DNA from 2 places in the Pseudoalteromonas sp. CH_XMU1449-3 genome. Region 1 is predicted to be linked to the other one. Evidence: predicted binding sites of a transcription regulator. Region 1 holds the regulator's gene; the other holds the start of a gene.
The links. Region 1 encodes LexA, which represses DNA repair genes until DNA is damaged. Its sites were predicted from a motif close to TACTGTATNNNNATACAGTA; they were not measured.

Region 1 (5,458 bases):
CGCTGTATTGCTCAGACTGCACCTTAAATGGCGCGCCGCTTTGGGCGTGAGTGGTAAAGCTGACATCAACTTGGCGCTGTGTATTTATTGATTCACTCGCGCTCGCTTTTTCTAATGATGGCTTACCATTCAACCCTGTAACGTCGCAAAACACGTCGTAAAGCGGCACCATTGCAAAAGCAAATGCGAACATGAGCAAGCATGTAATCAGCAGTTTTTTTAGCAAAGGTGCATGGTTCATTACTTAATCTCCGGCGGTGTTTCAAAGGTGTGATAAGGCGCTGGAGAATCGACTTCCCACTCTAAACCTTCAGCTCCATCCCATACTTTGGCAGGTGCCTTTTCGCCACCTCGAGCACATTTAAATACCACCAATACAAACAACAGTTGCGATAAGCCAAATGCAAAACCACCAATACTGATAATGGCGTTAAAGTCAGCGAATTGCAGAGCATAGTCAGGAATACGACGCGGCATACCAGCAAGGCCAACAAAGTGCATAGGGAAGAACAACACGTTGACACTGATTAGCGATAACCAAAAATGCCATTTCGCCAGCGTTTCGTTGTACATGTTGCCAGTCCATTTCGGTAGCCAATAATAGGCTCCCGCCATAATTGAGAACACAGCCCCTGTCACAAGCACATAATGGAAGTGAGCCACCACAAAATAGGTATCGTGATACTGAAAATCTGCTGGTGTAATCGCAAGCATCAAGCCAGAGAAACCACCTAAGGTGAATAACACAATAAAGGCGATGGCAAACATCATCGGAATTTCGAAGCTAATTGAGCCGCGCCACATGGTGGCCACCCAGTTAAACACTTTAACGCCCGTTGGTACCGAGATAAGCATGGTGGCGTACATGAAAAACAATTCGCCTGCCACAGGCATCCCAGTGGTAAACATATGATGTGCCCAAACGATAAAACTTAGCAGCGCAATCGATGAAGTTGCATACACCATAGACGCATAGCCAAATAGCTTTTTGCGCGAGAAGGTAGGTACGATAGTCGATATAATGCCAAAGGCCGGCAAAATCATGATGTACACTTCGGGGTGCCCGAAGAACCAGAAAATATGCTGGAACATCACAGGGTCGCCCCCACCAGCTGCATCAAAAAAGCTGGTTGCAAAGTATTTGTCGGTCAACACCATAGTGACTGCCCCTGCTAGAACAGGCATAACAGCAATTAACAAGAATGCCGTGATTAACCATGTCCAAACAAATAGCGGCAGCTTCATCCACGTCATACCTGGCGCTCTTAGGTTGACGATAGTCACGATAACGTTAATCGCCCCCATAATTGAGCTGATACCCATGATATGTACGGCAAACACAAAAAGTGCAGTGTTATCGTTGCTGTAAGTTGTTGATAGTGGTGCGTAGAAAGTCCAACCAAACGCAGGACCACCACCAGGCATAAGTAACGAGGCCAATAGGATTAAAAATGCGAACGGCAATATCCAAAAGCTCCAGTTATTCATACGTGGTAAGGCCATATCTGGTGCGCCTATCATCATAGGTACCATCCAGTTTGCAAGCCCAGTAAATGCAGGCATAACAGCACCAAACACCATGATCAAACCATGTACGGTAGTCATTTGGTTGAAAAAGTGCGGGTCGACTAACTGTAATCCAGGCTGAAACAGTTCAGCGCGGATCACCATTGCCATCGCTCCACCAATTAAAAACATGGTGAGTGAAAAAATCAGGTATAAACTACCAATGTCTTTATGGTTGGTAGTGTATAGCCAGCGCTTAAAACCTTTAGCTGGATGATGATGGTCGTGATGCGCATGCCCTGTTGCTTGCTCGTTAATAACATTACTCATTAGTTCGCCTCCGCTGCTGCATCAATCGCGGCTTGAATTTGACTCGGTTGGATAACATCGCCGGTATCATTACCCCACGCGTTTCGCTTATAAGTAATAACCGCAGCAAGTTGCTTAATTGAAAGCTGTTTATCAAACGCTTGCATTGCTGTACCAGGCTTACCGTGTAACACAATGTCTATGTGATCTTTTACATCACCTAATACAATCGGGCTGCCTTTAAGTGCTGGAAAAACGCCTGGTAGGCCCATACCGGTAGGTTGGTGACATGCAGCACAGCTTGCCATATACACTTGCTCACCTAAGACCATAAGCTCTTCTTTCGGTAATGTTTGATCAAGCAAAGCAACATCTGCTGCGGCCGCATTGGCTTTTTCTTGCTTGGCATCTGCAAGCCAATTAGCAAATTCATCTTCAGGTAAGGCTTTCACCACAACAGGCATAAAGCCATGATCTTTACCGCATAACTCAGCACATTGACCACGGTATACTCCTGGCTCGTTAATACGAGTCCACGCTTCATTGATAAACCCAGGATTTGCGTCCTTTTTAACCGCAAAATCAGGCACCCACCATGAATGAATTACATCGTCTGAGGTCATTAAAAAGCGAACTTTTTTATTGATAGGAAGTACTAGCGGTTTATCTACTTCAAGCAAATAATGCTCAGTTTTCTCTGCTTGGTTGTCTATTTGGTCTTTAGGTGTAGATAGAATCGAGTAATAAGCAATGTCTTCGCCCATGTACTCGTAATGCCACTTCCATTGTGAGCCAGTCACTTTAATGGTGATATCGGCTTTAGAGGCATCTTCCATGGCAATTAAGGTTTTTGTGGCAGGCACAGCCATGGCGATTAAGATGACAAATGGAATGGCAGTCCAAAGTATTTCAACTTTTGTACTTTCATGAAATTGGGCAGGCTTGGCCCCTTTGGATTTACGGTGGTGTATTAAAGCCCAAAACATCACCGCAAATACGATGATGCCGATTACACAGCAGATAATAAATATCGTCATGTGTAACTCATAAACATTATTACTTATATCGGTCACCCCTTTACGCATATTGTATTGGCTATTTGCCAATGCAAGCTCAGGAAGTGCAAACAATATAAGCCACAAGGCGTAACGCAGTTTACCCATGTGACGGCTCCTTTAGATGCTATTGCAAGACGCAAAGCGAAAAGGCGATACAACAAGGTGCCCATTCGTTTTTCTTATTGTTCAGAGCGACTACGTATCATTTTGACCCACTTATGATACCGACCCCTTGACTAACACCTCGCACATTTTTGTGTCTTTTTATTAATTAGGTGTTAATACAGTGTATTAACCAATTAGTTAAAAAATGACCAATAAGCAAGTTTTAATGATAATAAATGTTTATTTTGGTACAGAAATAACAACTATAATCAGCGCGTTATTTAATGTTTAGGAGTAAGAACGAAATATAAAAAGAGAGGAAAACTGCGCCATATAAGGCTTTAAATGAAGAGTAAGGATTCACAAATCCTAATTAAGTAGTAAAATTTTAGCGGCGCACCAAATTGAGTCAATTTAATGCACCAAATTGGGAACGCTTACATCCAGTCAGCGTTACGAATAACACCTACCGCTAACCCCTCGATGTTGAACGACTCATGCTCAAGATCAACCTCAATAGGCGAAAATTCTTCGTTCTCAGCGTGTAAAAGTACTTTGCGACCCGCTTTTTCTAGACGCTTAACTGTTACATCTTCATCGACTCGAGCTACAACTACTTGCCCGTTTTCAGCAACTTGTGTTCTGTGTACTGCAAGCAAATCGCCATCCATAATACCAATGTCTTTCATACTCATACCATTTACACGCAGTAAGAAATCGGCAGCAGGTTTAAATAATGAAGGATCAACTTGGCAGTGACTTTCAACATGCTCTTGAGCCAAAATAGGTTCACCAGCTGCAACACGGCCAATTAAAGGTAATCCTAGTTGCTCTGGCTCATCTTCTTCAATTAACTGAATACCGCGACTCGCCCCAGGCTTCATTTTGATCATGCCTTTTTTTGCCAGTGCTTTTAGGTGTTCTTCAGCAGCGTTGGCACTTTTAAAACCTAATGTTTGAGCTATTTCAGCACGCGTAGGTGGCATGCCTGTATCTTTAATAAAGACTTTAATTAGTTCTAAAATTTGCGATTGGCGTTTAGTTAATGGGCGCATACAACTGGTTTTCCATACAGTACATTTAACTGTGAGTATATACAGTTATTTGAAAATCGCAAATTTAAATTAAACCCATCATATTGCTACAAAACTAACATTGAACCACACCGAAAGATGCCATAAGGTATTAGCTTTAATTAGCAGGCTAAGGAAACACAATGAGCATTTGGCACCACCCAATCACATTAGAGCAATGTAAAGAGCTGGAACAAGGGATTACCGGGCAAGGCACTTTAATGAAAACTATGGGCATTGAGGTAACTGAAATTGGCGATGATTATTTAATGGCAACCATGCCTGCTATTCCTGAGCATCATAACCCTATGGGCATGGTCCATGGCGGAGCAAACGTTGTATTAGCAGAGACAGTGGCAAGCTATGCAGCCAATTTCGTGGTTGATTTCAATAAGTTTTATGCTGTTGGCCAAGAAATTAATGCCAACCACATGAAAGCGTCACGCAAAGGAACGTTAACAGCAACTGCGAGACCGCTGCATTTAGGTAAGCGAACTTCTGTTTGGGATATTAAAATTACCAATGCCGCAGGAGAGCTTTGCTGCGTATCAAGAATGACCGCAGCTGTTGTAGAGCGATAAATTCTGGCTATTTTTCAACAGGATAAATAGTAATTTCAATCCCTGCGCCAATTGCAGAGATACGTAACAAGGTATCGGCATGCAGGGGTTGGTTAAAGCATTTAGGCGAATTACCTGATTCAAAGCCTATATCAAATGTACGCTTTGAGCACGATAACCACTGTTTTAATGCATTGCGCGAGCAAGACTCAATAAGCTCGCAAAGCTGGTTAATTGCTTTATCTGGAGAGCTGATATCTGCGGTTGCTTCAATACGTGCTAGTTGGCGGTATTCATCTTGGTCATAATGTAAAACCATGGCGTTTTTCTTCAAATCAGCAACAAGCGCACTTATATCGTGCTTTGACTCAAGCTCCAGATCTACATTTAAAAATTGAATTTCCGACATACTCTCGTTTTTACCCTCTATTTATATCGACTGAAACTTTAACTCAGTTTTGTATATATACCAAATCTAGAATACAGTTAATGCGACATTATGCCGCATTGGCAATCTAGCTAAACAACCTAAAATAGCGCCCACATAACAATAATAACGGGGTAATAATGAATAAACGCCTGTTTAAGTATGCTCGTAAAGGGCATAAATGGCTTGGCTACTTACTTGCTTTGCAGATCTTTTTTTGGCTCTTAGGTGGGCTGGTAATGAGCTCATTACCACTTGAAAAAGTGCATGGTAAGCACCTGGCTAATCGCAGTTTAAGTAGCCCATTTTTATTGTCGGACTACCCTGCTTCAATTGATAAAATAACAGCGCAATTCGAGCAAATCGAGGGTATTAAATATAGCCATTTTTTAAATACCCCGATTATAGAAGTTACATCCT
Region 2 (5,458 bases), on a different contig from region 1:
CGGTGCAACGATCAGTTTTAATTTAAAATCAAACAGGTGAGCATACTCAAGTTGATCTGGTTCACGAATATCAGAAGTCAGCACTAGGTCTAATTCATCATTAATTAAATCTGGAATGGCGTCGTAACTAAAGCCGCGCTCGTAATCAATTTTAATATCAGGCCAAAAATTATTAAATTCTTTGATGGTTGGGAGCAACCAATGAAAGCAGGCATGACACTCAACGCTTAAACGTAAATTTGAGATTGGCTGGTTAAGGCTTTCTTTTAACCGACATTTTGTTGCCTCAACACGAGGTAATACTTCATTAGCAAGCTCCAGAAGTAGCATACCTTGCGGAGTAAAACGCACAGGCTGTGTTTTACGTTCGAACAGCTGGCAATCTAACTTATTCTCGAGATCTTTAATTTGATGCGATAAAGCCGATTGAGTTAAAAACAACTCACGGGCGGTATTGACCAAAGAGCCTGTTTCTTTAAGGGTCGCTATGGTTTTTAGGTGCTTTATATCAATCATCTTTAAAAAATCTCATGGAAAATGTGAGTCTAACTCAGATTACGAACATACTACGCCTTAGAATTTATTTTTTCAACGTCTAGACGTCTAAAACCTGCAGTTATTTTAACTGCTTTTTTACAATACGCCTTTTCATAAATAATTGACAGCGTTGTCATGTTGTTTTTTGTAGTTTAACTATGAAATTCCATGAATTTACCTCAAGTTTAAACTTGCAGTTTAAATCGTGATACAGCTTGCTATTAGTAATTTGATATTTAATTAAAATTATTGAGAGTAGGGTTTAGTTGTTTGCTAAGATATTATTTTTTAAGGTGTTATTATCTTCTATTAGGTGTAATGTGATTTTTTAAAGGAATGCTTGTGATACGTACCGTACTTTTACTCTGTGCATGCTGGGTTTTGCCTGTTAGCGCTGGCACTATTTACAGCCAGTTTCCAACAGAGATTGACCCGCATGGTCACTATGTTTTTTATTCACATGGTTTTATCGTCGAAGGGACAAACCCTAAGCCTGTTCACAAAACCTTTGGGGTTTATGATTTTGTGGCTGTAAAAGAAGCACTGGCAGATGAGAGTTATCATTTAATTGCCTATCACAGGCCAAAAGACACTGAACCATTTACGTTTGCGAAGAAACTCGCTGCAGATGTCGAAGCATTGATCAGTGCCGGTGTTGCTGAGTCGAACATTAGTTTGGTTGGTTTTTCACGGGGCGGGGCATTGTCGATCCTGGCAGCCAATGAACTTAAACGTACACATATCAACTTAATTATATTGGCAGGTTGTGCAGGCCTTATAAAAAATCACACATCAGTTAAGGCTTATGGCAAGGTGTATTCTATCTTTGAGCGCTCAGATCAGGTTGGCTCTTGCCAATTTTTAATTGATAGAAGTGACGTAACCAAGTTCGAAGAAATAAGCATTAATACAGGGCTCTCCCATGGTGCATTTTATAAACCAAAAGATGAGTGGCTGTTACCAATTAAGAAGTGGCTAAAGGATTAATTATGCCTTATATATTGCTCGTTTTTGTGATCAGTGTTTTGGGCGTGAGCGATGTAAGCCATGCTGAGCCGTTTACTTTGCCACGTACTAATACTGTGTTACTTAAAGATAAACATACCGAAAACGAATACCCCATTACGATTAAGTTGCCACGCAGCTACCAAAAGCAAAACCAGAAGCGTTACCCAGTTGTTTACCTATTAGATGCAAACTACAGTTTGCCAATTGCCTCTGGTGCTAGTCGCTTTATGATGAATTCTGGGGCTATAGAAGAGGTAATTATCGTTGCAGTAGGATATCAAAAAGGTGTATCTGGACTTAATAGCCGTATTTATGACTATACGCCATTTGAAGATAAAAATTGGCAGCGTAAAACTGGCGGAGCAAGTCAGTATCTAAACTACCTAAAACATACTGTATTGCCTTATATTGAGGCCGGCTTCAGAACAACCCAAAAAAGTACGTTAGTCGGTAACTCTCTTGGCGGTTTATTTGCGGCTTATACCTTATTCAGTGAGCCTTCGCTTTTTTCAAGTTACATTATCGGCAGTCCTTCAGTGTGGTTTAAAGAAAACTCAATATTAGCTATGGCTGTAAAACCAGCTGCCAACACAACAAAAGTTTACATCGCAGTTGGAGAACTTGAAGAAAGCGAAGGTGAAAAAATGGTGTCGGGCGCAAGGCAATTAGCAGCTAAAATTAATAAACAAAGTGGCGCGCTGGTTACAACAAATTTATTTGTTATCCCTCAGGCACGCCATGCAACTGCATTCCCAACAACGATTACCCAAGCCTTAGACTGGATTTACCAGGTTAATACCAACCCGCAATAATACTTAATCATTTTGAGGGATCAAACCTGTCGCTAACTGCGTTAAAAATTTCTCATTTAGAACAACTAAATAACGAAATTTTTGCCTTGTTATCAACGAGGTTTTATTGCCTCAAAATAGACTACTTAATTAAGCGGATTGGTATCAGAGCAATTAAAGAGCGTGACACTTTTTATATTTTTTGCCGCTACCACAAGGGCACTCGTCGTTACGGCCAATTTTAACATCTGCAACTGGCGTTATATCACCATCTAGGTAACGCCATAGGCCATCTTCTTTAATAAAACGCGACTTTTCGTGTAACTCACAATACAAGTTTTGGTAAAAGTAATTTGCTTTAAATTCTACAAAGCCTTCTTGCTCGTTATGTTCAGTCTCTAAAACACTGAGTTTGGTAAAACGGCAGCTATTAGCAAAATCTTTAATTTCGCGAACCGGGTTCGCGGCTTGCTGACTTTGTGCATAAGTACTAAATACATATTTTGCATCTTTTAGTGCGTAAGCACTAAAACGAGAACGCATAAGTTGCTCTGGCGTATCAGCTTGGCTTGCACCTGTATGAAAAGGCTGGCAGCAAAGCTCGTAAGTCGATTCGCTGCCACAAGGACAAAGGGAGTGTGTGAGTGATGTCATAACAACTTACCTAAAACTGTAAATTGTTATTTTAACAAGCCTATTGTGGCTGCGGTACTAAATTGTTTAATTGAGCGCTTTTTGTAAAAGAATAAAATTTAGCAGATGCCTGCTCAAGGTTTAAGTTCATCGAATCAAGTTGATGATTGTTTACAATATCTGTCCATGTGATCACAGCAGCAAAATTACCGTTATGTAATGCTGAACTAAGAACATACTCAAGATTAACTAAATGTTTTTGTCTGATCACAAGAAGTTTGCTGGTATCAATCGAACATGAATCTAGTAAGGCTTTACTAGGAACATGATCAGGAGCAATTAATAGTGTCCATGCATTTTGGCTATTGTAATGATGCAATACTTTTAATAGCTCAAAAGTTGCTGAAATTTCGTCTTCAATTTGAATTAAATTAACAGACGCTTTGTCGTTATCTTGCTGGTAGCTTTTAACTGTTCTTAAGGTAATTGGCTGTAACATAACTTTCACTCACTGGTTGTTTATACAGTATGTGTATACAGTAGTTTATACAGTGTTTTTGCGCAAGTACTTTTTTGCTATTTTTTAACCAATGATTCAGTTTTATTTTAATTAAAATAATTTAATTTTTATAAAACAGTGGTTTATGTTTTCAATTTGAAGGTGGGAAAAAGGTGAAAAATTTACCATTAATTCCATACAGTGTTTTATACAGTACTGTGTAAGCTGTTAAATTTTGATTCTATACAGGTGTTTTGCATAAAAAAGCCGGCATAATACCGGCTCTTTATCTTTGCAATTTTGCTATTTATCTAAGTAGGTATTTAAGAACTCAAGGTATGCATTTGAGGCTTTTATGCGGTTTTCTTTTTTAGTAAAACCATGGCCTTCATCATCGAATAATACATATTCAACAGGCACACCATTTGCCTTTACAGCGGCAACAAGTTCATCGCTTTCAGCTTGTAAAACGCGAGGGTCGTTAGCACCTTGGATCACCATTAATGGCTTGGTGATGTTTTTAGCATGAAATAGTGGCGAAATGGCACGGTGACGTTCACTATCTGTCGCTGGGTCGCCCATTTCATCATACAGTGCCTTTTTAAAGCTTTCCCACCATGGTGGAATCGAGTTTAAGGTTCTAACCCAGTTTGTTACACCAAATATATTAATGCCTACTTTGAACTCTTCAGGTTCAAAGGCAAGTGCTGCGGCGGTCATAAAACCACCATAGCTGCCCCCCATGATGCCAATTTTATCAGCATCAACCCAATCTAGGCTTTGTAGGTGTTTTTTACCGTAAACAATATCTTGTAAATCGTCAGTGCCGTGTTTTTTATCATCTAAATGGAAGAAGGTTTTACCATAGCCTGAGCTGCCACGGTTATTAACTGCAAAAATGGCATAACCATGATTGACTAGATGCTGCTGCATTGCACTATATCCTGTGCGACTTTGTCCGCCAGGACCGCCGTGCACCCAAACTAAAGCTGGTACTTTGTTGTTGCTATTAGCTTGCTTAGGCTTATATAAAACCCCAGGGATCTCTAAACCATCAAAGCTTTTAAAGCGCACAATTGTGCTTTCAACCAAGTCATTTTGATCAATGGCATCACTTAATGTGTTGGTTAATTGTTTAGCTTTTGATTCACCGAGTTGCCACACAAATAGGTTACTTGGCGAGGTATCTGAATTTAAATAAAATGCCATGGTCTTTTCATCAGCTGAAAAGTTCACACCACGTAAGTTACCAGCTGGCAGCGATGGCATGGCAATACCTTTACCTGTTGTGGTATCAATTATCGACACTTTAGTGCTTGCGTCAGCATTAACACCGCTTACTTGATAACGGCCAGATTTAGAGAAGTAAATAAAACTCACATCCCACTCATCTTTGAGGGCAGGGCTGTGCTCGCCGGTCGTTAAGTCATAGCGCCACACCTCTGCAAATTCACCTTTGGCATCGGTTGAGTAATACAATGATTTACTGTCTCTTGAGAAGGTTTCTGGGCCATACTTAGCGTCATCGTCATGACGGGTAATGAGCTCTGGTTTCAGTGTTTTTTTACGCGTATCGAGAATAAAAACATCGCTGTCTTTGTTCGAATTGTTTTTCGATAAAGCAATAAAGCGGCCGTCAGGGCTGATCGCACCGACATCTAGCCCCATAGTATTTTGATAAACAGGCGTTACTTCATAGCTGTTAGCATCAACACGATATAGGTCCATAAACTTAGCATCACGCTGATTGCTGGTTATAAAAAAGTGTTTACCGTCTTCTGTGAAGCCTGCAAATCCTGCACGGGTTTCTTCACCTGGTGTAAGATCTTTAACTGTGCCATCTGTTTCGCGAACGTAAATGTGATAACGCTCGTTACCGCCTGAGTCTTTAGTAAATAGTACGCGCTCATCTTTAGGGAAATAAGCCACAGCATAAGTACTGTCTTCAAAGTCTGTTAAGCGGGTTTTTTGGCGGTTTTTATATCTACTT

Region 2: a site for LexA is predicted at 3,492-3,511, ahead of WA256_RS18880 (SulA-like leucine-rich domain-containing protein). Genes of this name have one in related genera too.

The regions. Positions count from the first base shown of each region.
Region 1 is NZ_JAYMDY010000006.1:150,654-156,111, reverse strand. It holds gene WA256_RS09675 (cytochrome c oxidase assembly protein) at 1-241, opposite strand, end outside; gene ctaD (cytochrome c oxidase subunit I) at 241-1,836, opposite strand; gene coxB (cytochrome c oxidase subunit II) at 1,836-2,978, opposite strand; gene lexA (transcriptional repressor LexA) at 3,416-4,033, opposite strand; gene WA256_RS09655 (PaaI family thioesterase) at 4,195-4,632, shown strand; gene WA256_RS09650 (hypothetical protein) at 4,640-5,020, opposite strand; gene WA256_RS09645 (hypothetical protein) at 5,179-5,458, shown strand, end outside.
Region 2 is NZ_JAYMDY010000022.1:23,264-28,721, forward strand. It holds gene WA256_RS18860 (LysR substrate-binding domain-containing protein) at 1-516, opposite strand, end outside; gene WA256_RS18865 (alpha/beta fold hydrolase) at 874-1,524, shown strand; gene WA256_RS18870 (alpha/beta hydrolase) at 1,527-2,357, shown strand; gene WA256_RS18875 (YchJ family protein) at 2,511-2,990, opposite strand; gene WA256_RS18880 (SulA-like leucine-rich domain-containing protein) at 3,031-3,468, opposite strand; partial or broken gene WA256_RS18885 (S9 family peptidase) at 3,772-5,458, opposite strand, start outside.